2 regions of the Blautia sp. OF09-25XD genome follow, and region 2 is predicted to be linked to the other one. Evidence: riboswitches for the same ligand, from Rfam matches in the RefSeq annotation. Region 2 holds a riboswitch; the other holds the start of a gene.
What was found. A riboswitch is a leader RNA that binds a small molecule or an ion and turns the genes downstream of it on or off. The one in region 2 is predicted to bind lysine.
Positions count from the first base shown of each region.

Region 1 (15,526 bases), on a different contig from region 2:
CCGCATTCACATCCTGATCATACAATGCGTCCAGCTCGGTGCTCCGCAGGCCGAATACATCCATCAGTCCGTGCGGGGTTCCGCCGAGGAAACAGAGGTCGTTTTCATCCACAACTCCCGACCAGTATGTCATCACAAAGGTGCCGCCGTCTGCCACGAAATTCCGGATTTTTTCCTCAATTCCGGCCCGAAACAGATACAGCATCGGTGCAAAGACAATCCGGTAGCCGGAAAGACTCTCCTCCATATCAAGGAAATCCACATTCACACCCAGTTTCCGAAGACCGCCATATACTTTCTTCACGGTATTCATGTAATGCAGTCCCATATTCCGTGGTCCCTGCGCATCCTCCATGGCCCAGCGGCTTTCGCAGTCATGCAAAATTGCAGCCTGTGCCTTCGTCGTGCTTCCCGCAATCTGCGCCAGATCCAAAAGCGCCTCGCCCGTCTCTGTCACCTCACGGAACACGCGCGTATCCTTTCCGCCGTAGTGGTCAATGACCGCCCCGTGGAACTTCTCGCTCGCACCGCGGCTCTGGCGGATCTGGAAATACTGGACACTGTCGGAACCATGCGCCACTGCCTGCAGCGATGCCGCCTTTAAAAGCCCAGGCCGTTTCAGCTTGCTGACACTCTGCCAGTTCGTGCTTGTCGGGCAGGACTCCATCAGAAGGAACGGTTTTTTCATCAAACTCCGCATAAAATCGTGCTGCAGTGCCGCATCAAGCGCAGTCACCTCTTCTGCTTCCTTGTGCCAGGTCGGATAATTATCCCATGACACCACATCAATCAGATCCTTGAACTTATGATAATTCAGTCCCTGGAAATCATACATCATGTTGATTGTCACCGGAAGTTCGGAACCGCCCGCGCGGATCGCTGCTTTTTCCCAGGCAACAAAGTCTGCTGTCTGATCTGTCACAAACCGTTTCCAGTCAAGATTCAGTCCGTGAAGCCCCATCTCACCCTTTGGGGACGGACTCTCAATCTGCTCAAAATTCTGATACGAATGGCTCCAGAACGTTGTATTCCACGACATATTCAATGCATCAATCGTCTCATATTTTTTCTTCAGCCACCCCTGAAATGCCTTCTGGCAGAGCGGGCAATGGCATTCTCCACTCAGTTCATTCGAAATGTGCCACATTTTTACCGCCGGGTGCTTTCCAAACTTCTCGCTCAGCAGGCGATCAATTTTCCCCACCTTTTCCCGGTAAACCGGCGAAGTATAACAGTGATTATGGCGTCCGCCGAACAGATTTTTCGTGCGGTCCGCGTTTACGCGCAGTACCTCCGGGTATTTGTCTGCAAGCCACTTCGGGCGTGCTGCAGACGGTGTCGAGAGAATTACTGAAATCTCATTCTTATACAGCTGATCCATGATCTTTTCCAGCCATTCCAGGTGGTATACACCCTCCTCCGGCTCGAGCACAGACCAGGAAAAGACACCAAGCGTCACCTCGTTGATATGCGCCTCCTTCATATATTCGATATCCTGCTCCAGAATTTCCGGCATCGCAAGCCACTGCTCCGGGTTATAATCCCCTCCATAGATAAATCCACTCTGGTTCATGTTCGTTTTCCTTTCTCTGTTCATCGAAATATCGTCTCTACGTGCAGCTTCTCAATTTTGCAGGCACATCCATCCGCTGCATCCGGCTGCTTTTCCAGAAAAATCGGATCACCCGGATGCAGAGGATAGACAACGAGTTTCAGTTTCTCCGGAAACTCAAAATAGCCAAGGCTTAACAGGGCCTCCTGACCGGTATAGAAATAATCGTTGATTTTCTCTTCCCCATCAAACACTTCCATACGGTTTCCGTACCAGGTCAGAAAAGCAAACGCATCGTGATAATTTTTTTCGCCCGGATAAGCAAGCTTCAGTTCGTATACTGCTTTCTCTTTATCCTGCTCTTTGCAGACAAGCTCTGCCTCCGGCTCCTGTGCTTTGTAAATACGCTCATACAGCGTAAAGTTTCCTCTTTTTCCACACTCTTTGAAATCCACAATGCCTTTTTCCACTGCCGGATACACAGCGATCATGGTTTTTCCACTGCCTGTCACAACAAGCTCACCGTTTTCTTCCCAGACATAATTTTCGGAAAGAACGAGATAATCCTGATCCAGATGCACCTTCCATGCATTCAGCGCCTCCTGCCGGGAAATCAGGCAGAGTTCTGCGCGCGCATCGCCCTCCCACTGAATCTGCGGGTCGAGATCACCGTAAAATACGAACGCATCTCCCTTTTTCGTATGTAAAACGCAGAGCGGTGTGGCAAGTGCCGTGTGAAGAACCGCATCGTTTAGTTTCATATTGTACGGAAAAAATCCATACATTCCCTCTTTCAGGTCAAATGCCGGAAATCCCACGCTCGCTTTTCCATCCAGGAGTCCCTCCAGTTTCACCTGTGGATGATCATCCATCTTCCATCTTCTCTGGTAATTGTTAAAAAAGACGTATCCATGGTCCGCATCGTGACGGCACGCTGTCCGAACAGTGTGCATATCTCCCGGCAGAATCCTTATCGTTGGAATTTCAGACCGAAGTGAGGCCATATCCTCGCCAAAATCATTCAAAAACAGCGCCAGCAGCTTGATCTCCCGATAGCTGTCCGAGATTGTTCCGTACTGCCGGATCGGCGCGTTGAAATCGTAATTGATCTCCGGCAGGTCGTTCAGATATCCTGTCGCGCGGCTCTCCTGCAGGGTGGACAGTTTTCCCTTCGGATTGCTGCCGCCGTGGTACATATAGTAGCCGAGCAGCCCTGCTCCACTTCCCATTTTTACGGTAGACATCGCTCCGACATCGCATCCCTTCGCCACCGGTCTTCTGTGCATGGTAACCTGAAGCCCGCCTCCAAGTTCTGCCGTCAAAAACGGAAAATCCTCCTCGTTGTAACTGTTTGCATTTTCCACATGATGATCACACGCAATCAGTGCATCGTTCCTTGTGTGGCTGAACACAAAGTTTGCGTTCGGCTCAATCTCGCACGTTCTCTGATCCCATGGTGCTTCACAGTAGCCGCCCATGACCGGAAGCAGATCGCCGATGCAGGCTCCGCCCCAACCGGTCGCCGTGTACAGCGGCACATCAAAGCCAATTTCCTTTGCCATTGCTGTCAATGTGCGGATATGCGCCTCGCCCTCCGGTCCCTGCAGACCGCCGACGTGGCCGTACTCATTCTCGATCTGAATACCGATCACCGGACCGCCGTCCTTTTCCATGCATCCATCGACCTGCGCATAAACCTTTTTCCAGAACCGTCTGACATAGCCAAGATATTCCTCGTTGTTACAGCGGATCGCCATGCCCTCTTTCTCTCTCTCGATGATCCAGTCCGGGAATCCGCCGTTCCGCACTTCCCCGTGCACAAACGGTCCGATACGCAAGAATACCGACAGTCCGACTTTCCGGCACAGTCTTACAAACGTTCCGATATCCCGGCATCCTTCAAAATCAAACACATTTTCCTCTTCCTCGTGGTGAATCCAGATCACATAGGCCGAGACGACAGAAACTCCGCCCGCCTTTATTTTGCGCAGTGATTCCTCCCACCACTCTTTGCGGTACCGACTGTAATGCATTTCGCCCATCACCGGAAACCACGGTTTTCCATTTTTAATCAGATAATCCCTGCAATAGCTGTACTCTGCTCTCATCGTCTTATTGTCCCTCTCTTTTTACTGTCTGCAGACAGAAATTCCGCATCATGCCGTACATCGGCGGCGATGAAATTCGGATTCCGGCAGTGACTTCCTGCGGTTTTCTGATTTCGCATGTCACTTTGTAGCCGGTCCATGCATGTTCTGTCGGATGAATCACAGTCTCTTCTTTTCCCTCTTCCGTATTGAGGAACAGCCGCACATCCACATTTGTTGTATCGGTTCCCTGAAAGGCAACAGATAATGTATACGTTCCTGCCTCCTGTACCTTTACCGTCTGGCAGATCGAAAACGTAAAGTTTTTCGGTGCTTCTACGCGTACCGCATTCACCGGCGGAGCTGGGAACGGATCGACAAACTCCGGAAACAGCTGTACTGCAACGGCATCCTCGGATTTTTCTACGTTCCAGCGCGCCAGGCCGTCTTCCCAGCCGACATCGAGCAACAGATTCTCCGCCTCCGGCAGCTCTTCCACCACGCAGATCTTCGCATGTGCAGCAAACGGAACACCTTCCACATTTCCTGTCACATCATATTCGCCTGTCACGCGTGTGTCCGGCACTTCGTTCCAGTTTACCCGCCGCTGCTCCACCATTCCGTCATACAGCAAAACCGGGAGCATCTCCGGCAGACCGCATGCTTCGTCTTTTACTACGGTCATTGGCTCCGGCTCGTAAATCTTGGCCGGTTTTTCCGGACAGGCATCATTCCGTGTAAACAGGAAAGAACGAATGCCCTCCATGATGGTTCCCTTCTCCTCCAGCAGACCCATATTTTCCGACCAGCCGCCCTCACCGTCTTTCGGAACACAGATCGGTTCCCAGTAATAGATACCCTGCCCCATTTCATCCGGCAGCGAAGCAACGATATTGGCAACCAGATCCAGCACCTGCTTCTGTCCGGCAGGCGTCGCCGGAAATCCTGCGATTTTTTCCTGCTGTTCATCGATAAACCCATGCGCACTCTTTCTCCATGCATGCGCCGTCTCAACGACCATAATCGGCTTTTTGTAATCCTGGATCAGCTTCGTCATTGTCTCTTTCAGATCCGTGAAAGTGCCGTGCCAGAATGGATAATAGGAAAGTCCGATCAGGTCAAAATCCTCGAGTCCTGCCTCAAAGGAACAGTCAAACCACTCTTTCAGATAGAAATACCGTCCGCCCTGGTCGAGATGGATCATAACCTGCATCTCATCTTTTCCGGCTGCAGCCCGCGCACCGCGGATTCCGGCATTTACAAGCTGTACCATTTTTGTATAATCCGGCAGCTCTCCGTCCGGAAACAGAAGGCCGCTTCGGATCTCATTTCCGATCTGAACAATATCCGGCAGAACGTCCTCCTCTTTTAATGCCGTCAGCGTATCTCTTGTATAAGAAAAAACAGCCTCTTTTAATTCTTTAAAGCTTAAGTTTTCCCAATCTTTCGGCTTTCTCTGCTGACCGGGATCCGCCCAGAAATCAGAATAATGGAAATCCAGCATAAAGCTCATGCCATGTGCCCGGATCCGTTTTGCCATCGCCAGTGTATGCGCATAGCTGCAGTATCCGCCGGACTCCCTGACATGCTCCGGCGCATTCCAAATACGGAGCCGTACGGAATTTACCCCGTATTTCTGAACGAGATCCAGCGGATCCATAACAGTTCCGTCAAAGTCCTTCACCTGTACTCCGGCATCTTCCAGCTCCGGTATAAAAGATAGATCCATTCCCTTCTGAAATTCCATTGTTCTGTCCTCCCTGCTACGTTAGTTTGTCGATTTTCGGAATAAAATGTCGTAATCCAGCATCGTCTTCTTCTCATAATTTTCCCCTCGGAGCCGCTGGATCAGCTGACGCACGGCTGTGCCTCCCATCTGGGATGCTGCCACACTGACTGCTGTAACTGCAGGGGAATAGCAGTCCAGATTGGTGCTGTTGTAGAGCGAAGCAATCGCGACGTCCTTGGGAATTCGATAGCCTTCCGCCTGGAGCCGGGACATCACCATCGTACAAATCTCGTCGTCGCCACAGATGATGCATTCCACTTTTTTGGATATAATATTTTCAATGATCGCATCCAGAAACTCCATACGGATCGAACCATTGTAGAAAAGCTGATCCTTCTCGGAAATTCCATTTTTAATCAGCGCCCGGCAGAAACCTTCGTGACGCTTGCGGTCTACGTTATAGCTCATATCCTTGACAAGAAACGCAAATCTGCGGAATCCCTTTCCGATCAGCAGCGTTGTCATTTTCTCTGCCGCACCCTCATTGTCGGTATCCACCTGGATAATGTTGTCATACCGGCATGTTCCCGTCAGTGCTGTCGGGAAATTTGCCTGACTTAAATACTGCAGCGCACGGTCATCCTCAAGCGCACGTGTCAGGAGCATACCATCCACCCGGTTCGACTCCACCAGCGACTGCAGCTCTGAAATATCATGCGCGTTGCTCGTCGTAATCAGCACATTGTACCCGAGCATCGATGCCGATTCGCAGACGCCGAGCAGACAGTTCTGGAAATAAACACCGCTTCCATAATAAACGTCTGAAGGCAGTACCACGCCGATGTTGTGCGTCACCGTTCGGGTCCGCGCCATCTCCTCCCGCTCTTCTCCCCGTTTTGCCACCTCGAGAATCCGGTTTCTGGTCTTCTCTCCGATTCTGCCCTTACCGGACAGTGCACGGGAAACGGTACTTTTTGATACCCCTATCTCTTTTGCAATTTCCTCCAGTGTCATAAAAATACCCTGTCACTTTCTGTTAAATTTGAAAAATTCCTATATTTTTATATTTAATACGAATGCTGTTAGAAATCAAGTCATCCCTCAAAGCTTTTTGAACCATCACTTGATCTCTAAAAGAAGGAACGGCCGCGCCGGAGCTTCTGGCAGACCAGCGCGTCCATTCCCTGTTTTATTTTACTGTTTTATTTTTCTTCTTTCTCCGCTACATACTCTGCTGCCTGACGGTTCATCTCATCCAGAATATCCTGGATTCCGGCGCTGTCCATAGCTGCGTTCATGGCATCGATGGAAGCGTCCACATCGTCAACGAGACCGTTGATCAGCGGGTTATAATAATTGTCGATGGCTGCCTCTACTGCTGCAAACTGTGTACTTACATTGCTGGAATCAAAGTTAAATCCGTCGTAAACATGATCTTCTTTGATGTTGTTGTTGAAGGCATCTTTGATGCTTTCATACTTGTCGTCCAGAGCCGTTCTGTTCTCAAGATATTCCTCTCTCTGGATGGTGCAGTTGTTCCATCCCCAGTTGCAGTTACTTGCTACACCATAGCCGCTCTCATCAATAACTTTGTACTGATCATCACCGACTGCTTCCCAGTGCTTTCCTTCGATACCGAGCATAGCCAGATCGTAAACATCCGGGTTGGTGTAGAATTCATTTAATACCATCATGGCTCTCTCTTTGTTTTTACTGTTTGCGTTGATGGCAACACCGTTGTTGATGTAAGAGTTTACTTTTTTCGACAGGTTTTTGTTCGGGTCTACCATCGTTACATTCCAATCCGGATGTTCCTCATTTGCCTGTTTTCCGTAGGTAAGACAGGTTCCGAGATTCCAGCTCATGCTTGCTGTTCTTCCGGTCAGAAGTCCGGTCTGTCTCTCATCGCTGCTGTTTAATACGTCGCTGGACCATGCTCCGGCGTCTACCAGGTCTTTCATCTCCTGGCAGTACTCACGGAACGCATCCCATTCACCGATGTACTGGAATTCAAGATCTTTCGGATCCTGGGTATGATACAGAATCAGCTCGCCGCCCTTCGGTGCTCCGCCCGTTGTGGAATAGCCCTGGGACTGGAAGAATGGATACCACGGTCCGCCCTGACTTGCATAGATACCGTCTGCTGCACATGCTTTGTAGAACTTCATCAGGTCATCCCAGGATGTAATATCATCCATACCGTATTTTTCCATCAGGTCACCGCGCACTGCCAGAACTTCCTGACCAAACTCGTTGGCATAGCTCGGAACCATGTAGATTTGTCCGTCAATCTTTGCCTGCTCCCATGCCATTTCCGGAACAACCTCCCAGATATCCGGTGCATACGTTTTGATAAAGTCCTCAGAAAGCGGTGCAAATCCGCCGAGGGAAACGGTCTGCTCGTAATGGCACCAGCTCGATGCGGTAAAGATCAGGTCAAAATCTTCCTGTGAGGAGAACAGCAGGGAATATTTCGTGTCATGCTCGCCCCAGGAAAGGAATTCTACGTTCAGAGAGCAGTTCAGCTTCTCTTCCAGAATCTCATTGATTTTGGCGTAAACCTCATCAAAATCCGGGGTACGGTCGCCGATCAGATACATCGTCAGATCGACATGCTCCGAAGTGTCTGCACTCAGGTTGTCTCCCGATGTGCCGGAAGCTGCGGAGCTGCTTTTGCTGTCGCCCGTGCTTCCCTTTCCGTTGCCGGAACCGCATCCTGCCAGCATGCCGGCTGCCATTGCGGATGCAAGTAATACAGATACCAGTTTTTTTGTGCTCTTTTTCATAAAGAACCTCCTTCATAAATATAATGTGTAATTCAAGCGGATATTCGCAATCCGCTTTGCTACTTGCTCATAACCGAATAACTGCTCCGCAGTTTATCAGAAGGAGCTTGCACTCCTCCTGATACAAGCAAGTCCCCACCCGCCTGCTTATTGCTTTTCGCAATGGAAACAGGGACTTACTTGATTCAGTTAAATTAACATGATTTGTATCAGCCTTTGACTGCTCCGATTGTGATACCCTGTACAAAGTATTTCTGTACCAGCGGATATGCCAGAACGATCGGGCCGGTTACTACAATGGTAAGTGCCATTTTCAGGGACTGGGTCGGCAATGAGATTGCGCTGACGGCAGAGCCTGCGGCGTTGTTTGCAAGAAGCTTTTTATATGCCTCAATATCATTAACCTGCTGATACAGGAAATACTGCAGCGGATACTTGTTCGTGTCTTTGATATACAGCATCGCATTGTACCAGTCATTCCAATAAGCCAGTGCAATGAAGAGGCCCACGGTAGCAAGTGCCGGTTTGATCAGCGGCATTACAATCCGGAACAGAATACGGAACTCGCCGCAGCCATCAATCTTGGCCGCTTCAATCAGAGAATCCGGAAGTCCCACGATGTAACTCTTCATGATCAGAAGGTTGTATACGCTGAACAGCAGCGGAAGGAGCAGTGCAAGGTAGCTGTCCCGCAGATTCAGGGTCTGTGTCATCAGTACGTAGTACGGAACAAGACCGCCGGAAAACAAAGTGGTAAAGTAGAAGAAAAACGAAAACTGATTTCTCCACTCAAACTCCTTGCGTGACAGTACATAAGCTGTCATAGTCTGCAGCAGCAGACCAAGTACCGTTCCGACGATGGTCAGACCGATGGTCGTGCCGTATGCGCGGAAGACAACCATAGGATCTTTAAATACGGTTTTGTATGCCTCCAGGCTGAAATCCTGCGGCAGAAGGCTGAAACCGTTCTGGATAATGGCCGATTCCGAAGAAAACGAGCCGGATACGATCATGATGAAAGGAACGAGGCAGACCAGCGCGATGATTCCGCAGAATCCGTACGCGATGATATCAAGTGCAACCGCATCTTTTCCTCTTTTGATTTTACTTGTATGACTGGAAGATCCCACTTTTCATCCCTCCTAGAATAAGGTGTAGTCTTTATCATAAAGACCAACCAGTTTGTTTACGATTACGACAGTGATAAAGCACAGTACCGACTGATACAGACCAACAGCTGCGGACATTCCGAAGTCGTTGCTGCTGATTAAGGCACGGAACGTCAGGGTATCAATTACATCGGTGTAGTTGTACAGAAGACCGTTACTTCCAACCAGGTTGTAGAACATATCAAAGTTTCCTTTGAAGATGCCTCCGACGGATAGCAGAAGCAGGATGATTGTGGTCGGCATGATCATCGGGATTGTTACTTTGAAAATTCGCTGGAACACGTTTGCTCCGTCGATGCGGGCTGCTTCATAAATCGAAGTGTCAATTCCCATAATCGCTGCCAGGTACATAACAGAACCGTATCCGATTCCCTTCCATACATTAAAGAAGACAAGGATAAACGGCCATGCCTTTGGTGTCGTGTAAAACTTGATTGGTGTTCCACCGAAGGTTTCAATCAGTCGGTTTAGAAAACCGTAGTCGGAACTGAAAATATTGAATGCCATAACTCCTACGATAACCCAGGAAATGAAATACGGCAGAAACATCAGCGACTGTGTGATCTTACGGTAATGTTTGTTGCGGATCTCGGTCAGAAGCACGGCAACGGCAATCTGCATCGTCGTGTTGATCGCAATAAATGCCAGATTATACAGCACGGTATTTCTGGTAACGAGTCCGGCCTGTCCTGATTTAAAGAAGAACTTGAAGTTATCAAATCCGTTCCACGGGCTTCCCCAGATACCTCCTGCGTAGGAGTATTTTTTGAATGCCATTACAATTCCTGTCATCGGGTAGTAGGAAAAAATCAGGGTATAAATTACTGCCGGTGCAAGCATCAGAAGAAATACCCGGTACTTGTAGAGCTTTTTGCAAAACCCTTTCCAACCATTCTTTTTCATCTTCTCATTCCCTTTCTTGTTTGCGCAACTTTTTTTGTTGCTCAACTCTTTATTTTTCTTTGTGCCATTATCATATCATTTCGGCATATTGTTTACAATTCGCAGTTTTTATAAGATATTTCTTGTCGAAATATACTGTTTTACTATTTTTTGTGCAAAATGCGCAACTTTAGCGTTTTACCTTGTTGCGCATTGATTTTTCCATTACCGTTTGCGATTTTCACGTTCTCTTTTGATATTCCGTATTTTTTCTTGTGTATTCTGCCAAATATTCTGCAAAATAACTTCCTCAATTCCGAAAATCCCGTTGTAAGAAAAGAAAAAGTGCGCAACGTTTCGCATTTTCGTTGCGCACTTTCTGGTTTCTATTCACTTTTTCCCTGTTTCTGCCTTATTTCGCAGCAATGACATCCTGCATGTCATACATGCCAGCCGGTTTTCCAGCCAGGAATTTTGCAGCCTCTACAGCTCCTTTTCCGAAAACTCCTTTGGAATATGCTCTGTGGGACAGGGTAACAACCTCGTCCGGGCCTGCGAAGATGACGTCGTGGTCGCCGACGATGGTGCCGCCGCGTACAGCAGAGATTCCGATTTCTTTCGGGTCACGCTGCTCGTGGCGCTGGCTTCTGTCGTATACGTAGTGGTACTGGTTGTCCATTGCCGCGTTCAGGCTGTCTGCCAGGGCGATGGCGGTTCCGCTTGGAGCGTCGCATTTCAGTTTGTGGTGTTTCTCCACGATCTCCATATCAAAGCCTGCTTCGGCAAGCACTTTTGCAGCTGCCTGTACCAGTTTCATCAGCGTATTCACACCAAGGGACATATTTGCAGAGCGGAGAACCGGGATTTCTTTGCTGGTCTCCTGCACTTTTTTGAGCTGATCCTCGGTGAGGCCTGTGGTGCAGAGGACGAGTGGAAGTTTTTTCTCCTTGCAGGCATCGAGCAGTGCGTCGGCTGCCTTGTAGGAAGAAAAGTCAACGACTACGTCTGCCGGAACATCGCATTCTGCCAGGCTTTTGAATACCGGATAATCGTTCTGGCCGTTGTCGTTCATATCGATTCCGGCTATGATTTCTGCATTTGCATCTTCTTTTACCAGGCCGGTGATGACCTGTCCCATATGGCCGTTGCAGCCATGCATAATAATTTTAACCATTGTCTTTTTCCTTCTTTACTTCGTGTATTCTTAACTTAAGCCAGTTTGATTCCAAAATCTTTCATAGCCTTTGCCAGGCGCTCCTGGTTCTGCGGCTCCATCTCGGTCAGCGGCAGACGAAGCGGTCCAACCTCTTTGCCCATCAGGTTCAGCGCTGCTTTTACCGGAATCGGGTTTACTTCGCAGAACAGCGCATCGATGAGCGGCAGTGCTCTCAGCTGGATTTCTCTGGATCCGGCCACATCGCCGTCGAGGAATTTCTGTACCATGTCGTGGGTCTCACGCGGTGCTACGTTGGAAAGAACGGAGATTACACCGCTTCCGCCAAGGGAAAGGATCGGCACAACCTGATCGTCGTTTCCGGAGTACAGATCGATCTTTCCATCGGTCAGCTGCATAATTTTTGCGACCTGGGAAATGTTTCCGGAAGCCTCTTTGACTGCAACGATATTCTCAACGTTGTTGAACAGATAGACGATCGTTTCCGGTGCAATGTTTACGCCGGTTCTGCCCTGAATGTTGTAAAGGATGACCGGCACTTTGACGCTGTCTGCGATTGCGGTAAAGTGTGCAATCAGGCCCTTCTGTGTTGCTTTATTGTAATACGGAGAAACGAGAAGAAGTCCGTCCACGCCGTATTTTTCTGCTTCCTGAGACAGATAAATTGCTGTCTCCGTGCTGTTGGAGCCGGTTCCTGCAATTACCGGGATTCTGTGATTTACTTTTTCCACGGTATATTTGATGGCATCCAGATGCTCCTCATGGGACAGGGTCGAAGCCTCACCGGTGGTTCCGCAGATAACGATGGCGTCGGTTCCGCCGGCGATCTGCTCCTCAATCAGTTCTCCGAGTTTTTCGTAATTCACTTCCTGTGTTTCGGTCATCGGTGTGATAATTGCAACAGCTGCACCTTTAAAAATAGACATTCTCTTTTCCTCCTGTATGTTGTGTCAGATAAAACCATAAGAAATCAGTCGCCGGAGCTTATCTCCCACGGAAAATTTCACTTTCCGTTTAAAAAAGAGGCGCCTCATCCCAGATAAGATCGCCTCCAAATTCACACATACGCAGTATCTATGATCAGATAGCTCTCCATCTCTCGATGACAGTCGCAGATTTTTTCAACCTGCGCCCAGGAGCATACCGGTTCAGCGCCGGATGTCCTTCGGCATTCTTCCCTTTTCCTCTTCTTCTTTTGCTGCTGAGGCATCCGAAAAGGTACTCTTGAAGTAATGCGACCTCTATCCACTTCAGTTCTGCTTTTACTATAGCATCATTAAATTTTCTTGTCAACAGCGGATCGCGCTTTAACTCTCACTATATTCCAGCTTGCTCACCGAAACCTCATATGCAGTCCGCTTTTCCATTTCCGTCTCGCTCAGCCGCTTCATATATTCCCGGCTCTGGATCCGTCCCCAGATGAGAACGTGGCCGCCCACGGCAAACGCAGAGGCATACCGCGCATTCCGTCCCCAGCAGATGCACGGGATATAATCTGATTTTCCATACGGACGGTTGACCGCGATCAGAAGGTCGGCGATCTCTCTTCCCAGAGGTGTTTTCCGGTAGACCGGCGGTTTACATATGTATCCATCGAGGTAAATCTGGTTGGATTTGACGGAATCGTCCTCTTCCTCCACGAAGCTTAATTCCCGCGCAAATACGGAGAGTACCAGACGGTTCTTCTTCTCCTCGTGGCGGTTGTAGGACCGGAACTGACCGCTGATGCAGATCCACTCACCCTGGTAATCCTGTGATACATCCACCAGCCGCTCGGAGACCATCACCGGAATGATGTCCTGCGATTCACTCAACCGCTTGACCATCACATCGACGAGGTAAAAGCCCTCTCCGAATACCTGATGGCTGAATGTAAACGGGGAGACAATCTCTCCCATGATAACCACCTGATTGTTTTCAATCATCTTGTCTGCCATAATGAAAATCCCCTTCCTTTGTCTTTTCTTTCTGAATATTGATTTCTGATCGGTACTTTGCTGATCTATAATCCTAATGTATGAACCACATTTCTTTTTCAGAACCACTTTTTTCCAGATTTTTTTATTTCTATTCAAATCAGCATTCTGCCCAATTTTTTGTATATGTTTCTGTAAAAACCGCACCACATGCTTCGTATTTTCTACCATTGCAATACAAAAAATGTCACATCTTCCCTGTTTTTTTTCTCTGTTCTGTGCTATAATAGTTCAGATAGGCAGGCATCCAGCAGAGACAAAACGGCAAGGCACCTGCCTTTGTGCTGTGATAAACATTCCCGGCCGGCTTGAAATTTTGAAAAATTGAACCCGGCAGGGTCAACTCATAGGAAGAGGAATGAAGAAATGAAAACAACGAGAGAAGATGTAAGAAACGTTGCCATCATCGCCCATGTCGATCATGGTAAAACTACACTGGTAGACGAGCTTCTGAAACAGAGCGGCGTTTTCCGTGCCAATCAGGAGGTTCAGGAACGTGTCATGGACTCGAACGATATCGAGCGTGAGCGTGGAATCACCATTCTTTCCAAAAATACAGCAGTTTACTACAAAGGAACGAAAATCAACATCATCGACACCCCAGGCCATGCGGACTTCGGCGGCGAGGTTGAGCGAGTTCTGAAAATGGTAGACGGCGTTATTCTGGTTGTAGACGCATTCGAGGGCGCTATGCCGCAGACCAAATTCGTGCTGAAAAAAGCACTCGAGCTGGATCTGTCCGTTATCGTCTGCATCAACAAGATCGACCGCCCGGAAGCACGCCCGGATGAAGTTATCGACGAAGTGCTCGAGCTTCTGATGGACCTCGATGCATCTGACGAACAGCTTGACTGTCCGTTTCTGTACGCATCCGCAAAGATGGGTCATGCGGTACTCGATCTGAACGATACCCCGAAGGATATGACTCCTCTGTTCGAGACCATCCTGAAATACATCCCGGCTCCGACCGGCGATCCGGAAGCTGGCACACAGCTTCTGATCAGTACCATTGACTACAACGAATACGTTGGACGTATCGGTGTCGGCAAAGTTGAAAACGGAACGATCCGCGTGAACCAGGACGTTATGCTGGTCAACCACCACGATCTGACCAAGAAGAAAAAAGTAAAGGTCAGCAAACTGTATGAATTTGACGGACTGAAAAAAGTAGAGGTTACTGAGGCAGGCATCGGTTCTATCGTTGCTGTTTCCGGTATCCCGGATATCCACATCGGAGATACTCTCTGCGGCGATCTGGACAACCCGGTTTCCATCCCGTTCCAGAAAATCTCCGAGCCGACTATTTCCATGAACTTCATCGTAAACGACAGCCCGCTGGCCGGTAAAGAAGGTAAATACGTAACTTCCCGCCACCTGCGTGACCGTCTGATGCGTGAGCTGAACACTGACGTTTCTCTCCGCGTCGAGGAGACTGATTCCGCAGACTGCTTCAAGGTTTCCGGCCGTGGTGAGCTGCATCTGTCCGTCCTGATCGAAAACATGCGCCGTGAGGGATATGAGTTCGCAGTAAGTAAGGCAGAGGTTATCTACAAAGAGGACGAGCGCGGACGCAAACTCGAGCCAATGGAAATCGCATACGTTGACGTTCCGGATGAGTTCTCCGGTACTGTCATCCAGCTCCTCAGCGAGCGTAAAGGCGAGCTTCACGGCATGAGCCGCGCAAGCGATGGTTCCACCCGTCTGGAGTTCGAAATCCCGGCACGAGGCCTGATTGGTTTCCGTGGAATCTTCATGACTTCCACCAAAGGAACTGGTATCCTGAACACCGAGTTTGAAGATTACGCACCGTACAAGGGCGACATCGAATACCGCAAACAGGGTTCCCTGATCGCTTTCGAGGCAGGCGAGTCCGTTACCTACGGTCTGTACTCCGCACAGGAGCGCGGTACTCTGTTCATCGGACCTGGCGAGAAGGTTTACGCCGGTATGGTTATCGGACAGAACGGTAAGGCCGAGGATATCGAGCTGAACGTCTGCAAGACGAAACACCTGACCAACACCCGTACTTCTTCCTCCGACGAGGCACTGCGTCTGACTCCGCCGAGAATCCTTTCCCTGGAGCAGGCTCTGGACTTCATCGACAAGGACGAGCTTCTTGAGGTTACTCCGGTTTCCTTACGTATCCGTAAGAAAGAGCTGGATTCCAGACT
Region 1 is NZ_QUMG01000016.1:21,944-37,469, reverse strand. Features, by position in the region: gene DXA93_RS12685 (beta-galactosidase) at 1-1,573, opposite strand, end outside; gene DXA93_RS12680 (beta-galactosidase) at 1,594-3,660, opposite strand; gene DXA93_RS12675 (glycosyl hydrolase 53 family protein) at 3,665-5,386, opposite strand; gene DXA93_RS12670 (LacI family DNA-binding transcriptional regulator) at 5,408-6,382, opposite strand; gene DXA93_RS12665 (ABC transporter substrate-binding protein) at 6,571-8,154, opposite strand; gene DXA93_RS12660 (carbohydrate ABC transporter permease) at 8,364-9,284, opposite strand; gene DXA93_RS12655 (ABC transporter permease) at 9,297-10,226, opposite strand; gene dapB (4-hydroxy-tetrahydrodipicolinate reductase) at 10,618-11,379, opposite strand; gene dapA (4-hydroxy-tetrahydrodipicolinate synthase) at 11,415-12,305, opposite strand; lysine riboswitch at 12,457-12,631, opposite strand; gene DXA93_RS12640 (single-stranded DNA-binding protein) at 12,687-13,316, opposite strand; gene typA (translational GTPase TypA) at 13,722-15,526, shown strand, end outside.
Region 1: another riboswitch for lysine. It lies ahead of dapA (4-hydroxy-tetrahydrodipicolinate synthase); the one in region 2 lies ahead of DXA93_RS02315 (alanine/glycine:cation symporter family protein).

Region 2 (15,526 bases):
GATCAGTTTGAAGCGTCGGATCCGGGAAGCTATTTTGCGATCTTCATGGATATGCAGATGCCGGTGATGGATGGCATCGAGGCGACGAAAAAAATTCGAAACAGTGTGCGTGAGGACAATGATGTTCCGATTTTTGCGATGACAGCAAATACCTTTGCAACGGACCGCAAGCGGTGCGCGGATGCGGGCATGACGCGGGTATATTCCGAAACCGGTGAATTTAAAAGAGATTCAGACGACGCTGGACGAGAAAGTGCGGACGGCATGCGCCGGATAACGGGACGGATTAATAACAGAAAAATTTGGAGAAGGGGCTCTACTGCTTTGGATTGCAGTGGAGCCTTTTTATGGTGTATCATAGGAAGTAAAAGAAAACAGGGGAGAATCACGGAATGGAAATTGCAGAAAATATCACATGGACCGAGGAACTGGAAAGGCTGGATGTGCTTCTTTCGCAGGGGCAGTTCGAGCTGCTGCTTCCGGGTGAGCGGTACGGTGGAGGAGAAAAGGAGATCTGGCTTGTCTATCTGATGAACGATGCGGCAGAGAGCTTTCTCGTTTTTCATGACGCGGAGCTGACGGGAACGTATCAGAAGGAATACGAGGGAGAAATAGATGCTGCACTGGAAAAAGACGGGGAGCAGTACGTTCTGATCGTGCGGCAGGGAGAGACGGTGTGCACGCTGTTTTTCAGCCGCCTTTCACTGGAAGTGCATCTGTTTGATTACGGAAAAACGGGTCATTTCTGGGTGGACGGATACGAGTATCTGCGGCAGATTGAGTTCCGTATTGCGATCCTGCGGGACAAGCTGGAATACCTCGGCGAGGCGTTCTGCACCGAGGAAGAAATGCGTCTGGCATCGCTGGCCAATTTCCCGCCGCTCAATTTCTGCTGCTACCCGGCCGTGCCGGATCAGTATCTCGTACCGTCATGCCCGTGGTGGGAAGCGACGGAAGAGGCAATTACGGAGATGAAAAAACTGGCATCGGAGGCAGGCGATAAAGTGCTGCTGTGGTATCTTGCACTTTATGAAAAATGGCAGGGAAAACTCCTCGCAAAACAGATCGCAAAACTGCTGCATACGAGCCGCCACGCGAAAGTCGTGGATTTACTGGAAAAAAAACTGGCCCGCGAAGCACAGAATTATCCGAAACGACGCTTCACCGGCGAAGAAGGAACCCAGATCCGAAAAATCCAGGAGCAGGCAATGAAACGGAAAAAGATACTGGAAGCCGAAGGAAAACGCGCATCATTGCTGCGCGAGGAGCCATTCTTTTATGCACGGGATTCGGTGGAATATAAGGTCCATCTGATGATCTGGGGAACGAGAGGGAAAGAGCGGGTTGTGGAGGTTGAGACGTTTAAAATTTCCAGAACGCAACGGCAATGATCAGCTCCTTTACGGATGAGCCGGAAGTGATTCAGTTTTAATACCAGTAGACAAGAAGTCCCCCGCTTCTAAAGTGGTGGGATGAATTGTTAAAAGAAACATAACGGCAGTGGCGGGCGGAGAGAAATCGGTATCCTCCACAGACATGAGGCAAGTCACAGTCGAACTATTTTCGACATGTCAGACTCCGTGAAAATACCGACTGTGAATTGAAACAAGGGATAAGGTAAAATAGAAAGCGCTTATTTGAGGCGGGAATGAAATCTCAAATAAGCGCTTTTTCTATACGCTGCCGCCAAGTCAGGCTGCGGGCAGTTTATAATATTTCGATGTATGCTGGCGGTAGAGCAGCAGCAATCCGCGGATGCAGAGCTCGATAGCCATGGCGATCCACATGCCGCGCAGGCCGAGCGGGGTGATGAGAAGCACCGCGAGACCGAGGCGGATGACCCAGATGCTGCCAAGGTTCAGAAGGCTTGGCACAAACGTATCGCCTGTTCCGCGGAGGGCTCCGGCGGCAACGATGGAAGCGCCGAAAAACGGCTCGGCGAGCAGTTCGATGCGGAGTACCTCGGCGGCAAACGAGCGCACCTGCGGGTCAGGAGTCAGAATGCTAAAGACGAACGGACAGAAGATCATCATCAGACCTCCAGTGATGGCCATCAGGACTGCGCCCATGGCAATGCAGATATTTCCGTAGCGTTTCGCCAGCTTGTAATTTCCGGCGCCGTAGCTTCTGCCGACGAGCGTTGTCGCGGCGGAACCGATGCCGTAGCCTGGCATGTAGCAGAGGCCTTCGGCGGTGACGGCGAACGAATTGGCCGCAATCGCAATGGAGCCGAGCGGGGCAATCAGCATGGTGGCAGCAACCATGGCGCTGTTCATCGCGATTTCCTGTACGGCAACCGGCACACCGATTTTGAATGCAGTTTTCAGAATTTTCGTATCAAAAACCGTTTTTTCCTTCCGGCGGAGACGCAGCCGCGGATTGCGGACACAACAGAACCAGGCACCCGTGAGGCTGATGACGGCGCAGGCCAGCATCGTTCCCATACCGGCACCCATGACACCGAAAACCGGAATCAAAAGAGCATTGAAAATGATATCGAGCACGCACATGACGGCATTTAAAATACTGGGCGTCACCATATCACCGCTGCACTGCAGGAAGGACGACATCAGCGAGTTGAGCTGGGAAAACGGAAGCATGATGGCAAACATCATAAAATAGAGCGTGGCATTCCGCCGGATCTCCTGCGCACCGCCGAGCCACCCCGGCAGCGGATGACTGATCAGAAGCCCGATCAGGCACAAAACAGCCGACACAACAAGCGCGGACGCGATGCCATGCCGCACAACATCCCTTGCCTTCTTGTCATGATTTCCCCCGATCTGATGCGCTACCTGAACAGAAAAACCGGCTGAAACCGCATAAATCGTACCGCTGAGGAGCCACGTCGTCGACGAAACCAGTCCGATCGCCGCCGAAGCATTCGCCCCAAGCGCGCCGACCATCGCGGAATCAATGTATTGCATCGCAATCGTAGTAATCTGTGTAAGAATCGCAGGCAGACTTAATCGCCCGACCTGCTGAATCTGCGGTTTCAGTTCAGTCCAGTTTATTCTATTCATCATTTTCTCCAGAACATGTATTTTATCGTATGGTTTTTCTTAAGAATGTAAAGATAAATGCGTATTTTACGCTAACATGTTTTGAAGAAAGTGTCAATCAAAAACGAGGTTTAATTTGACTTTTTTCTATGCGTATTAGGCATAGGGGCGGAGAGGATTCGAATTTAATTTTCCGGCGGAAGGTTGTTCTTCACAGCGGGGTTCGCCTGGGTCGTGTTGGTTGCAGTCGGCAGGGAATCTGTCGGGGCGACCGGGCTCATGAGGACGCGGCCGGTTCCGCGGTAGACGTTGACGAGGCCTTCACCGCTGACGGCGGAGCCGACGAGGGTTCCGGTGGAGCGCTCTACGGTGAAATCAAGGTTGGAGGACCAGCAGACGGCGAGGTTTCCATCGATTTTCAGTTCGTCGTTTTCGAGTTCGACTTCGATCAGCTCGTCCTCAGGTACGTTGCTTTCGAGGGCAACGGCGCCTCTGCCGACGAGGCTCAGATTGAAGAAGCCTTCGCCGCCGAGGACAGCGGAGGAAATGCTCTTGCGGGCGGTCAGTTTGGTTTTGACTCTGCCGTCGCAGGCGAGGAACATGCCGTCCTCAATCGTCATTCCGGAGGAGCCCCATTTCTCGACATCCACAAGAATGATGTATTTGTAGGTCGGTTCCAGCACGAGATATCCGTCGCCGACGTACTCCGGTTTTACGGCAGATTCCTTTGTCATGGCGCCTTTGATGGCCTTTCCGAACAGGTCGCCGATCCCTTTGATTCCGGCGGTCGCCTGTACATGGCCGCCCATCCACTGCATCGCACCGGACTGGATAATCGCGGAGTGCTCCTTGTCCAGTTCAATGACAACCTGGCGGCGGCGCACATTCATTTTGCTCATGTAATACTCCTCCATGGCAGTCATCGGCGAGACGCTGGAATCCTGGAGATATTCCATGACGTGGAAATTTTCGATGGACTTGGTGAATTTCCGGTTTTCGTTTTCGAGATTTAAAATTTTCATAGGCACGTTCCTTTCTTTCATTAAGAAGAAAAATAGTGATCCGTCTTGTTTCTTTTATTATACAGGAAAGAAAGCAAAGAGCACAGAAAAATTTAGAAAAAAAGGAAATCTGGAAATCATGTTGTCCATTTTTCAGCGGAGTGATAAGATAAAGTTCAGAAAACGCAAGCAGTACGGTCAGAGGAGGAATTTATTATGAGTACAATTACTGTCAGAGATGCAAAAATAGAGGATGCCGCACGCATTCTGGAGATTTATGCTTATTATGTAGAATACACCGTCATTTCTTTCGAGTGGGACGTGCCGTCTCTGGAAGAATTTGAGAACCGCATGCGTGATATCATGAAAAAATATCCATACCTCGTCATCGAGCAGGATGGAAAAATCGAAGGTTATGCATACGCACATGCCTTTGTCGGCCGCGCCGCATACGACTGGTCGAGCGAGCTGACCATTTATCTCGATCACAATGCAAGAAAAGGAGGCCTTGGCCGGAGACTGTATGAAGAGCTGGCGGACCGCCTGAAAAAATGGGCATTCTGAACCTCTACGCCTGCATCGGCTATCCGCAGGTCGAGGATGAATATCTGACGAAAAACAGCGCCGAGTTCCATGCGCATCTCGGATTCGAACTCGTGGGAACCTTCCACAACTGCGGCTACAAATTCGACCGCTGGTACGATATGGTCTGGATGGAAAAAATCATCGGCGAGCCGCACGCGGGACAGCCGGCAGTAAAATCATATAGTGAGATAAAAGAATGAGCACAATAACAACGTATACAAGAAAACATTTTGACCCTGTGCATCCCGCTCCGGAACTGCTCTGTGTGGAGGATTTTGCGCATGCGCTGCCGATGATCTGCCGCGGAAACGGCCATGTGACGACGTTCTGGTCAGTGGGAGAGCACTGCATCTGCTGTGCGAAAGAGGCGGCCGCGCGCGGCTATTCCCGGCGGCTGGTGCTGGCGTGCCTTCTGCATGACGCGAGCGAGTGTTACATGTCGGACGTGCCGCGGCCATTAAAACAGGAAATGCCGCGGTACCGCGAGATCGAGGACCATCTGCTTTCGGTGATTTATGAGAAATATCTTGGCAGTGATCTGACGGCGGAGGAGCAGCGGATGATGAAACAGATCGACAATGATCTGCTGTGGTACGATTTGACGAATCTGCTGGAGGAGCCGCAGGAGGGGGATGCACCGAAGCTTCACATCACGCTGGACTACGCGGTGCGGCCGTTTGATGCGGTGGAACAGGAGTATCTGGAATTATTCGAACAGTATCGGGAGACGGGCGATGAGAGAGGATAAAAACGAAAACCGCTGGGACAAGCTGCTTCAGATCCACACAATGGGGCGGGACGACAGCCGGTCGGATCTGTACCGGTATCCGTATGAGCCGACCCCGTACTGCGTGCTGGAGCGGATGGCAAACACGGGGATGATCCGAAAGGGAAATACGCTGCTCGATTACGGATGCGGAAAGGGCCGCGTAGATTTCTTCTTATCGGCGCAGACCCGGTGCCAGTCCATCGGTGTGGAGTATGATGAGCGGATTTATGCGAAGGCAATGGAAAACAAAAAGGCGGCGGCCTCTGGTGCGCGGACGGAGTTTGTGCTGGAGAGCGCCGAAAATTTTCCCGTTCCTGCGGAAGTGGACCGGGTGTATTTTTTTAACCCGTTTTCGCTTGAAATCTTAAGAAAAGCGATGGCAAGACTGCTGGAATCGTACTACGAAAATCCGCGGGAGATCCAGCTGTTTTTCTATTACCCGTCGGATGCTTATATCTCGTATCTGATGACGGTGCCGGAACTGGAATTTCTCGATGAGATCGACTGTATGGATCTGTTTCCGGGCGGGGATAGCCGGGAGCGGGTTGTGATTTTTACGATTCAGGAATAAAAAGTTTTGTAACAGCAAAAACCGTGTGGAATACAAAAAAGCATGAATTATATTTGAAGAAAGGGCGTTTTTATGAAATATCAGGTAATGCGAATTGAGGAAGACCTTGATTTCGGCTGTGAGGAGCGCGGTGCCGACGAGCCTGTCATGGCAGTTGTTGTTTTGAAAGATGAAAACGGAACAGAATCGCGCATCCGCCAGGAGGATCAGATGCTGTATGACTGGAACATCGAGGAGGGCGACACCGTTATTCTGAATGAAAACGGCGAATTGCGAAAAGTACTCTCCGGTGATTGGACGCAGAATTGCAATTCGAAAAATGTAGATACGACAAAATTCGTCAACATGATGCAGGCCGTCAAAGCCGGAAAACAGATTGACTGGATCTGTCCGTTCTGCAGCGGAACAGTAGAACGATTGGAGCAGAAAGGCGGAAAAAACGTAATCGGATGCACATCGTGCGATATGTGGATTCAAATAGAAAATTAAACGATTTTGGCCTTTAAGGCCGAAAGAGAAAGGAAACACAAATGGTAAAACCAATTATGAGAGACGTTCTCTTCCTCGGACAGAAATCCGTCCCGGCGACAGAGGAAGATCTGCAGGTGGGAAGAGATCTGCAGGACACACTGGCAGCAAACCGCGAGGCATGCGTCGGCATGGCGGCAAATATGATCGGCGTGAAAAAACGCATCATCATCGTAAACGCCGGATTCCGCGACATCATCATGTTCAACCCGGTGATCGTCCGCAAAAGCGGCCCCTACGAAACAGAAGAAGGCTGCCTTTCCCTGCCAGGCGTGCGGAAAACAAAGCGGTACCAGAACATCGAAATCGAATACTACGACTGGAACTGGAAAAAACAACGCCAGAAATTCACCGGCTGGCCAGCCCAGATCTGCCAGCATGAGATGGATCATCTGGAAGGGATACTTATTTAGATCCTACAGCAGACAGGAGGACAGTATGACAGACAGAGAATGAATGGTAAAAGGAATCATTTACAACCCGAATGTGGAAGAGCTGGCCAAAGAGCAGTCCGGCTATATGGAGCGTCTGTGGAAGTTCAACCAGCTGAAGCCGTCAGAGGGAGACAAGAAAGTCAAATAAATCAGGACAAATTTCGAAAATATAAAATTTTTGTAAAATAATGTCGAAAAAACGATTGACAAGTAGCGAAAAGAAACATATGATAATACCTGTCAATATACATATTCGGCAATAGAGGCGCGAAGGCTAAGAGTAGCTGTCCTGAGACAACGGGGTCTGGGACGGGCAGGGAAAGGAGCATTCGCCGAAACGGGGCAGTTCCCGAAAAACTGTCTGCGTTGGGGTACAGTCGAACAGGCTGTGCACTCTCACCGTACTGGTGGAGGAGCTATTGCTTCATGAACGTAGATTTAATGGAGCAGTGGTGAAGACCGCTGCTCTTTTTATTGTACTGCAGTTGGAACCGTGACAAAAGGTTCCAGGGGTGGAAATCTGTTTGGTTGGAGAACGAAAGACGAAACGGGTGTTACAGGATACGTCTGAAGAAAACTGTTGCCGGAAAAGAAAAAAGGGAGGATTTTGACATGATAGCATTTCTTAACTGGCTGGACGGTGTCCTTTGGGGCGTGCCGCTGATCGCGCTGATGATTCTGACCGGTCTGTACTTTACCGTTCGTTCTGGATTTTTCCAGTTCCGTCACTTTGGCTGGATTATGAAGAGAACCGGCGGAAAACTGTTCCAGAAAGAAGACAAAGCAAGTGAAGGAAAGGGTATGCTTTCCTCGTTTGAGGCGATTTCGACCGCTATCGGCGGTACCGTAGGATTCGGTAATATCGCCGGTGTTGCAACTGCAGTTGCAGCAGGCGGCCCGGGAGCCATTATGTGGATGTGGCTTTCGTCTCTGCTTGGTATGATATTAAAACAGGTTGAGGTTACCCTCGGCTGCTACTACCGTCACACCAACGAAAAAGGTGAGTACTACGGCGGTCCGACTTACTACATGGAGTGCGGACTTGGCGAGGAGCGCCACTGGGGCAAGCTGTGGCTGATCCCGGCGCTCATCTTCGGCATCGGTATTTTCTCCACCTTCTTCGTAACCTCTTCCAACCTGACCGCATCTCAGGTCGTAGCCGGTGCGTTCGGTATTGAGAATATCAATCTTGGAAGCTTCAAAGTAGAAGGCGTTATCGTGATGGGCGTTCTGCTCTGCATTCTGACCTATGTCGTTACAAGCGGCGGTACGAAGAAAATCGCAAGTCTGTTCAGCAAGCTCGTTCCATTTATGAGCGTTCTTTATATCTTGATGGGAATTGGCATGATCATCATCAACATCAACCGCGTTCCTGGCGTATTTGCAGCATCGTAACAAACGCATTTACCGGAACAGCAGCGATCGGCGGTTTTGCCGGCTGCGCAGTCAGCGAGATTATCCGTGTGGGTATGGCGCGTTCCGTATACTCCAATGAGGCTGGATGGGGTACTTCTCCAATGATCCATGCTTCCGCAAAAACACCGCATCCGGTAGAGCAGGGTCTGTGGGGATCTTTCGAGGTATTCTTTGATACCATGGTTATCTGTACGATCACCGCACTTTCCGTTATCTTAAGCGGAAACTGGACCGACGGAACGAACGGCGGAACACTTGCTTTAAGTGCATTTGCAAGCGGATTCGGCAAATTTGGAAGCATCCTTCTGGCAGTCATCATGGTCATTTTCACTGTAACGACTTCCGGCGGATGGTTCACCTACTATCTGGCAATTCTGGAGCATCTGTATAAAAAAGAAGGCAAGATGAAAGATATCGTCATGAAAATCTTCTACGCAGTCCGCGCTCTGCCGGGCGTACTGTGGACGATCTATCTGGTAAAGACAAACAACCAGGGCTTTATCTGGACTGTCGTTGATATCACATCTGCGATCCCGACCTTCGTCAACGTAGCAGTGATCCTGATTCTCTCGAACCAGTATTTCAAACTGCTGAAAGACTACAAAGCAAGAAACTTCGGCCAGGGCACGGTAGACAAGAACGCCTGCCTGTTCTACGAAGAGAAAACGAAATAAAAAATATTCAAAAGCGAATCCAGACACGCATGAGAATAGCGTGTCTGAATTTGTATATTGCGCAAATGGGCAGAAAAGAATAGAATCAAATTTAGATGACAGTAGGAGGATAATGATATGAAAACAATTTACAAAAACGGAGCTGTCTACACCGGAAAACTGCCGCTTGTCGAAGCGTTTGCAGTAGAAGACGGCAAATTTGTTTTCGCCGGAAGCAGCGCAGAGGCAGATGCCCTTGCAGCAGCCGGCGACAAAGTTGTAGACCTCGGCGGAAAATTCGTCTGCAGCGGTTTTAACGACAGCCATATGCACCTTTTAAATTACGGAAGCTCCCTGCTGAAAGCGCAGCTTGCCGCACATACCGAAAGCCTGGAAGATATGCTCGCCTGCCTCGACACCTTCCAGAAAGAGCATCCGCGAAAAGACGGCGCATGGCTGATGGGCCGCGGCTGGAATCAGGATTACTTCACGGACGTGGACCGCATGCCGAACCGCTACGATCTTGACCGCGTATCAACTGAAGTTCCGATCTGCGCGACGAGAGCGTGCGGCCACTGCCTCGTAGTCAACAGCAAAGCGCTGGAACTCCTCGGCGTCACCGCAGATACCCCGCAGCCGGAGGGCGGAGAGATCGGTATGGAAAACGGTGAGCCGGACGGAAGATTCTTCGACAATGCAATGGAACCGGTTTACGACAGCATTCCGGTGCCGAGCAAAGAGGAAATCAAAGATATGATCCGCAGCGCCTGCAAAGCCCTGAACAGCTACGGCGTCACCAGCAGCCAGAGTGATGATTACTGCGTTTACCGCGCCGTTCCGTGGCAGACCGTCAACGAAGCATACAAAGAACTCGAGGATTCCGGCGAGCTGACCGTCCGCGTTTACGAGCAGAGCAACTTTACCGATCTGGAATCCTTAAAAGGTTTCGTTGAGGCTGGAAATGTGACCGGCATCGGCACAGACCGCTTTAAAATCGGCCCGCTGAAAATGCTCGGCGACGGCGCACTCGGTGCGAGAACAGCATTCCTCAGTCGCCCATACGCAGACGACCCGTCCACCTGCGGAATCCCGGTATTCACCCAGGAAACCATGGATGAGATGATCGGCTACGCCAATGCACACGGCATGCAGGCTGCAGTTCACACGATCGGTGATGCGTGCCTCGACCGCGTGTTAAGTGCCTATGAAAAAGCCCTTGCTGAAAACCCGAGAGAAGATCACCGCCACGGCATCGTGCACTGCCAGATCACAAGAGCCGATCAGCTTGAAAAAATCGCGAAAATGCATCTTCACGTTTACGCACAGAGCATCTTCCTCGATTACGATAACCATATCGTAGAGGAGCGCGTCGGCAAAGAGCTTGCGAGCACAAGCTACAGCTGGAAGACGCTGATGAATAACGGCGTCTCCGTCAGCAACGGAACTGACTGCCCGGTAGAGCTGCCGGATGCCCTCGCCTGCATGCAGTGCGCTGTCACAAGAACAACGCTGCGCGACCATGTCGGCCCGTACCTGCCGGATCAGAAATTCACCGTACAGGAAGCACTCGACAGTTACACGATCCGCAGTGCCGAGGCAAGTTTCGAGGAGAACGTGAAAGGCCAGATCGCAGAAGGCATGATGGCAGACTTCGTCGTACTGGGTCAGAATCCGTTTGAGGTGGATGAGAGCACGATCAAAGACATTCCGGTGTGCCGGACGTATCTTGCTGGTGAACTGGTATATGAAGCATAAAGATATAACTCAAATGAGCGATAAATGTCAAATGAAAATTCATACAATGAAGGGAAAAACGTGAAATAAGATAACCTGGAAATAGTATGGAATAAAGGCAGAAACAGAGGAGAACCTCCTGCGGCGATAAACGGTCGCAGGAGGTTCTTTTTTTGATCCTGATAGGACCATACGGTCGTAAAAGAATCGAACAAATGGTTGCATAAAAGGGCGGGAATGTGCTATGATAAAGGAAATTTTACGAAAGGAAAAAACAGACAAATGCTTGGAAGAACACATTTTTTTATTGGAACAGCAGCGGCACTTGCTGTTTTACAGCCGCAGACGGTTCCCGCGCTTGTGGCCGGTGCCGGGGCTGCCGCGATCGGCGGTTTGATCAGTGACATTGATGTCGGCACTTCACAGGCGCACCGCGATGCCGATAAGATTATTACGGCAACAGTTGCAGTTGCGGTGCTCACAATTCTTGCGGAGTATAAACTGAATCTTGGAATTTACCGCCGCCTCACAAGCGACAGCAGCGTGCTGCGTCTCCTCACCGGAACGGCAGCATTTTTGCTGATCTGCGCCTATGGGAAACAGCAGCCGCACCGCTCCTTCATGCATTCATTTGCGGCGCTGGCATTGCTGACGGCGTGCGTGGACATCATCTACCCGGATGCGTCCGCTTATTTTACCGTGGGCTTTCTGTCCCATCTGGTGCTCGATTTTTTCAACCGGAAACCGGAAAAGCTGTTCTGGCCCTGGAAGAAGGGATTCTGCCTCGGATTCTGCTCAGCACGGGGACTTGTGAACCGCGCACTGCTCGGGTGCGGCATGGTATCTCTTGCTGTAGTACTGGTGCTCTCGGCGCCTGCAGGGCGGCTGATGGCTAAAATCATGCGGGCAATTTACGGATGAGATGGGATTGACAAAAAGATAACAAGACAAAAGAAGAAAAAGCAGGAATTTTTCGGTGTTAAAGTTAATATTTTATACATTTTATAGTAGGATTTTTGATTAAAATGATGTAAAATAGAAAACAGAAATCCGGCGTCCGTAATTGTTTTTGAAATGAACGAACAGGGAACCGCCGGCCCGTTACCGCAGCCGATTGCGGAGCGCAGCGCAACCGACCACAGAGATTAGAGCACAACAGGCAATACAGGAGTTAGTATGAACGAAGAAATGAAAAACCAAACAGAACAGTTACCGCTTTTAAAAGTACACATGATGGGAAGTTTTTTCCTGGAGTACGGCGACCAGCCGATTTCCTTCCGGAAAACAATGGCAACAAAATCGATGAGACTTCTGCAGATTTTCCTCTATAACAAGGACAATGGAATTTCCAGAGGAAGACTGTTGGAGAGCACATACGGAAGAGAAGATGTGGCGGACGCGGCAAACAGCCTGCGTGTCGGCGTACATCGCCTGAAAAGAAGCCTTGTCGAGGCAGGACTTCCGCAGTTTGAGTACATTTATACACAGAAAGGCGTTTACCACTGGACCAGCCCGATGCCGGTCGAGGTAGATGCGATTGATATCAAAAATAAGATCCTGGAAGCAGGAAAAGAGACGGACGAGAAAGCGCGCATGGATCAGATGATCGAGCACTGGAGCTGTACACCGGAGAGTTCCTTGCAGATTTCGGCGAGGAAGAGTGGGTACAGGCGGAGCGCGCGCAGCTGAAAAAAGTATATTCCGATGCACTGAAAGAAGTAAGTGAGTATCTTCTGAAAAACGAGGAGTTCGATGAGCTGCAGAAACTGACTTCTGTTGCTTCCGAACTGTATCCGTTCGACGAGTGGCAGGCAGTCCAGATGCAGGCGCTGATCGGCCTGGAGAGATACAAAGAGGCCATGAAACTGTACGAGCAGACCTCGAAACATTACTTTGAAGAGCTTGGCGTTACACCGAGCGAGAAACTGGTGGAGCAGTACCGCTATCTGGGAAGCCGCATGGGCAGCAGACACCGCGTGATCGAAGAGGTACAGGCAGATCTTCAGGAGAGCCCGGGAGAAAAGGGCGGAGCATTCTTCTGTTCCCTCGCCGGATTCCGTGACTGCTACCGACTTGTTTACCGTATGTCCGAGCTGAACGGACAGATGCCGTGGCTGATGCTGTGCACCATTACAGACGGAAAAGGTTACCCGGCAAAAGGCGGTCCGCGCCTTGACCGTATGTCCGAAAAGCTGCTTGAGGTAATGAAACGCAGCCTGCGTCATTCCGATTTTTTGCAAAATACAGCCCGTCCCAGTATGTGATTCTGCTGCAGGGCGGCAGCCAGAGAGGATGCGAACTCGTCTACAAGAGAATCAGCGAGCGCTTCTCCGAGGAGAAAAAAGGCTGGGCAAAGAATCTGAAATACAGTGCACTGCCGGCAATTCAGATCGAAAAAGAGCTTGAGTTCTTAGAAGGAGACGATGTTTTATGATTCGCGTACAGCTGCTTGGAAGATTCCGCATGTACGATGAAACACGCTGCCTCAACGAGGAAGCGATTCATTCCCCGATGATCACAAAGCTGCTGGTTTATATGATCTGCAACAAAAACCACATCGTAACACTGGAACAGTTAACCGAAGCACTCTGGACGGATGAGGAGAGTGAAAATCCGTACGGAGCACTGAAAAATATGATGTACCGTCTGCGCGGAACGCTGCGGAAGGTATGGCCGGTTAAGAGAGGATCATGCCTGCTATATGAAGGCTGTCATGGAACTGACGAAAAGCCTGGAGCACCGCAGACCGCAAAGGAAAAGTACAGGTTCTCAGTGATCTAAAAGAGCTTTATCAGGAACCAAGAGAATTAGAAAAAATAAATTAATTTTTAAGTTGACAGCAGACTAAACAAATGGTAACTTTAAGCTGTGATGAAACGAGCTTAAATCCAGAAAAAGTCTGCTGTCTTAAGTTAAATAAAGTACAACAGACAGGGAGGATAACAAACATGAGTTACAGAGAAGTATATGAAAAATGGTGCAATGATCCATATTTTGATGAGGCATCCAGAGAAGAGCTGAAAGCACTCGAAGGAAATGAGGCAGAAATCGAAGACCGTTTCTACCGTCAGCTTGAGTTCGGTACCGGCGGACTCCGCGGTGTCATCGGAGCGGGTACCAACCGCATGAACATCTACACCGTACGCCAGGCAACCCAGGGCCTTGCCAACTACATCATTTCCCAGAACGGACAGGAAAAAGGCGTAGCCATCGCACACGATTCCAGAAGAATGTCTCCGGAATTCGCACGCGAAGCAGCACTCTGCCTGAATGCAAACGGAATCAAAACGTATCTGTTCGAGTCCCTGCGCCCGACACCGGAGCTTTCTTTTGCTGTCCGTGAATTCGGCTGCATTTCCGGTATCGTCATTACCGCAAGCCACAACCCGAGAGAGTACAACGGATACAAAGTATACTGGGAGGACGGCGCACAGATTACACCGCCGCACGACAAAAACATTCTCGCAGAGGTAGCAAAAGTAACCGAGTTTTCTGCCGTTAAAACGATGGAAGAAGATGATGCAAGAGCAGAAGGCCTGTTCCAGGTCATCGGAACCGATTTTGATGACCGTTACGTTGCAAAATTAAAAGAGCAGAGCATTCATCCGGAAATCATCAAAGATGCGGCAAAAGATATGAAGATCGTCTACACACCGCTTCACGGAACCGGAAATGTGCCGGTACGCCGCGTTCTGCGCGAGCTTGGCTTTAATCAGGTTTACGTTGTAAAAGAGCAGAAAGTGCCGGACGGAAACTTCCCGACGGTGGCTTACCCGAACCCGGAAGACGAGAAAGCATGGACACTGGCGCTGAAACTGGCAAAAGAAGTAGACGCTGACATCATCCTTGCAACCGACCCTGATGCAGATCGTCTCGGCGTTTATGCAAAAGACAGCAAGACCGGCGAGTACGTAAGCTTCACCGGAAACATGTCCGGTATGCTGATCGCAGAGTATATTCTGCGTGAGCGCACCAAGAACGGAACCATGCCGGAGAACCCGGCACTCGTTGAGACGATTGTTACGACCGATATGGCAAAAGCAATCGCAAAAGCTTATAACGTGGCACTGATCGAGGTTCTGACCGGATTCAAATACATCGGCGAGCAGATCAAATTTTTTGAGCAGAGCGGTGCACACAATTATGTATTTGGTCTGGAAGAGAGCTATGGCTGCCTGGCCGGAACATATGCAAGAGATAAAGATGCCTGCGTGGCAGTTATGATGCTCTGCGAGGTTGCTGCATACTACAAACAGCAGGGCAAAACACTGTGGGATGCCATGGTGGATATGTACGAGGAGTACGGCTACTACAAAGAGGGTCTTGCAACGATGACCTTAAAAGGTATCGACGGTGCAAAAGAGATCCAGACCATGATGACCAACTTCCGTGAGAACCCGCCAAAAGAGCTGGGCGGTTTCCAGGTTCTTGCCGTACGCGATTACAAAGCAGATGTACGCCAGGATCTCGTAAGCGGAGAGAAGAGCGCGACCGGACTTCCGTCCTCCAACGTTCTTTACTATGAGCTGGAAAACAACGCATGGTGCTGTGTGCGCCCATCCGGTACTGAGCCGAAGATCAAATTCTATTTCGGCGTAAAAGGCACATCCCTTGAAGATGCAGCCGAGAAACTGGAAAAATTAAAAAATGCAATGGTAACTGCTTAAACGCTGTGTGATATAGAAACAAAAAAAAGGCCTCAGCCCGGCGGGTGAGGTCTTTTTGTACAAAAATCGGCCCGGCGGATCAAGCTTACCTGAAATAAGGAGAAGAAAATGGCGATTTTATATTATGATGAGAAAAAGCTTTTTCAGTTAAATACAGAGAATACGA
Region 2 is NZ_QUMG01000002.1:60,236-75,761, forward strand. Features, by position in the region: gene DXA93_RS20445 (response regulator) at 1-531, shown strand, start outside; gene DXA93_RS02270 (DUF3878 family protein) at 444-1,391, shown strand; gene DXA93_RS02275 (MATE family efflux transporter) at 1,692-3,023, opposite strand; gene DXA93_RS02280 (AIM24 family protein) at 3,188-4,024, opposite strand; gene DXA93_RS19285 (GNAT family N-acetyltransferase) at 4,220-4,567, shown strand; gene DXA93_RS19290 (GNAT family N-acetyltransferase) at 4,555-4,788, shown strand; gene DXA93_RS02290 (hypothetical protein) at 4,785-5,336, shown strand; gene DXA93_RS02295 (class I SAM-dependent methyltransferase) at 5,323-5,928, shown strand; gene DXA93_RS17930 (hypothetical protein) at 6,001-6,417, shown strand; gene DXA93_RS02305 (peptide deformylase) at 6,459-6,869, shown strand; gene DXA93_RS02310 (maltose acetyltransferase domain-containing protein) at 6,913-7,038, shown strand; lysine riboswitch at 7,143-7,317, shown strand; partial or broken gene DXA93_RS02315 (alanine/glycine:cation symporter family protein) at 7,692-8,980, shown strand; gene DXA93_RS02320 (amidohydrolase) at 9,098-10,714, shown strand; gene DXA93_RS02325 (metal-dependent hydrolase) at 10,976-11,614, shown strand; gene DXA93_RS02330 (helix-turn-helix domain-containing protein) at 11,870-12,382, shown strand; gene DXA93_RS02335 (bacterial transcriptional activator domain-containing protein) at 12,313-12,957, shown strand; gene DXA93_RS17700 (hypothetical protein) at 12,954-13,127, shown strand; gene DXA93_RS02340 (winged helix-turn-helix domain-containing protein) at 13,124-13,474, shown strand; gene DXA93_RS02345 (phospho-sugar mutase) at 13,642-15,360, shown strand; partial or broken gene DXA93_RS02350 (alpha-galactosidase) at 15,469-15,526, shown strand, end outside.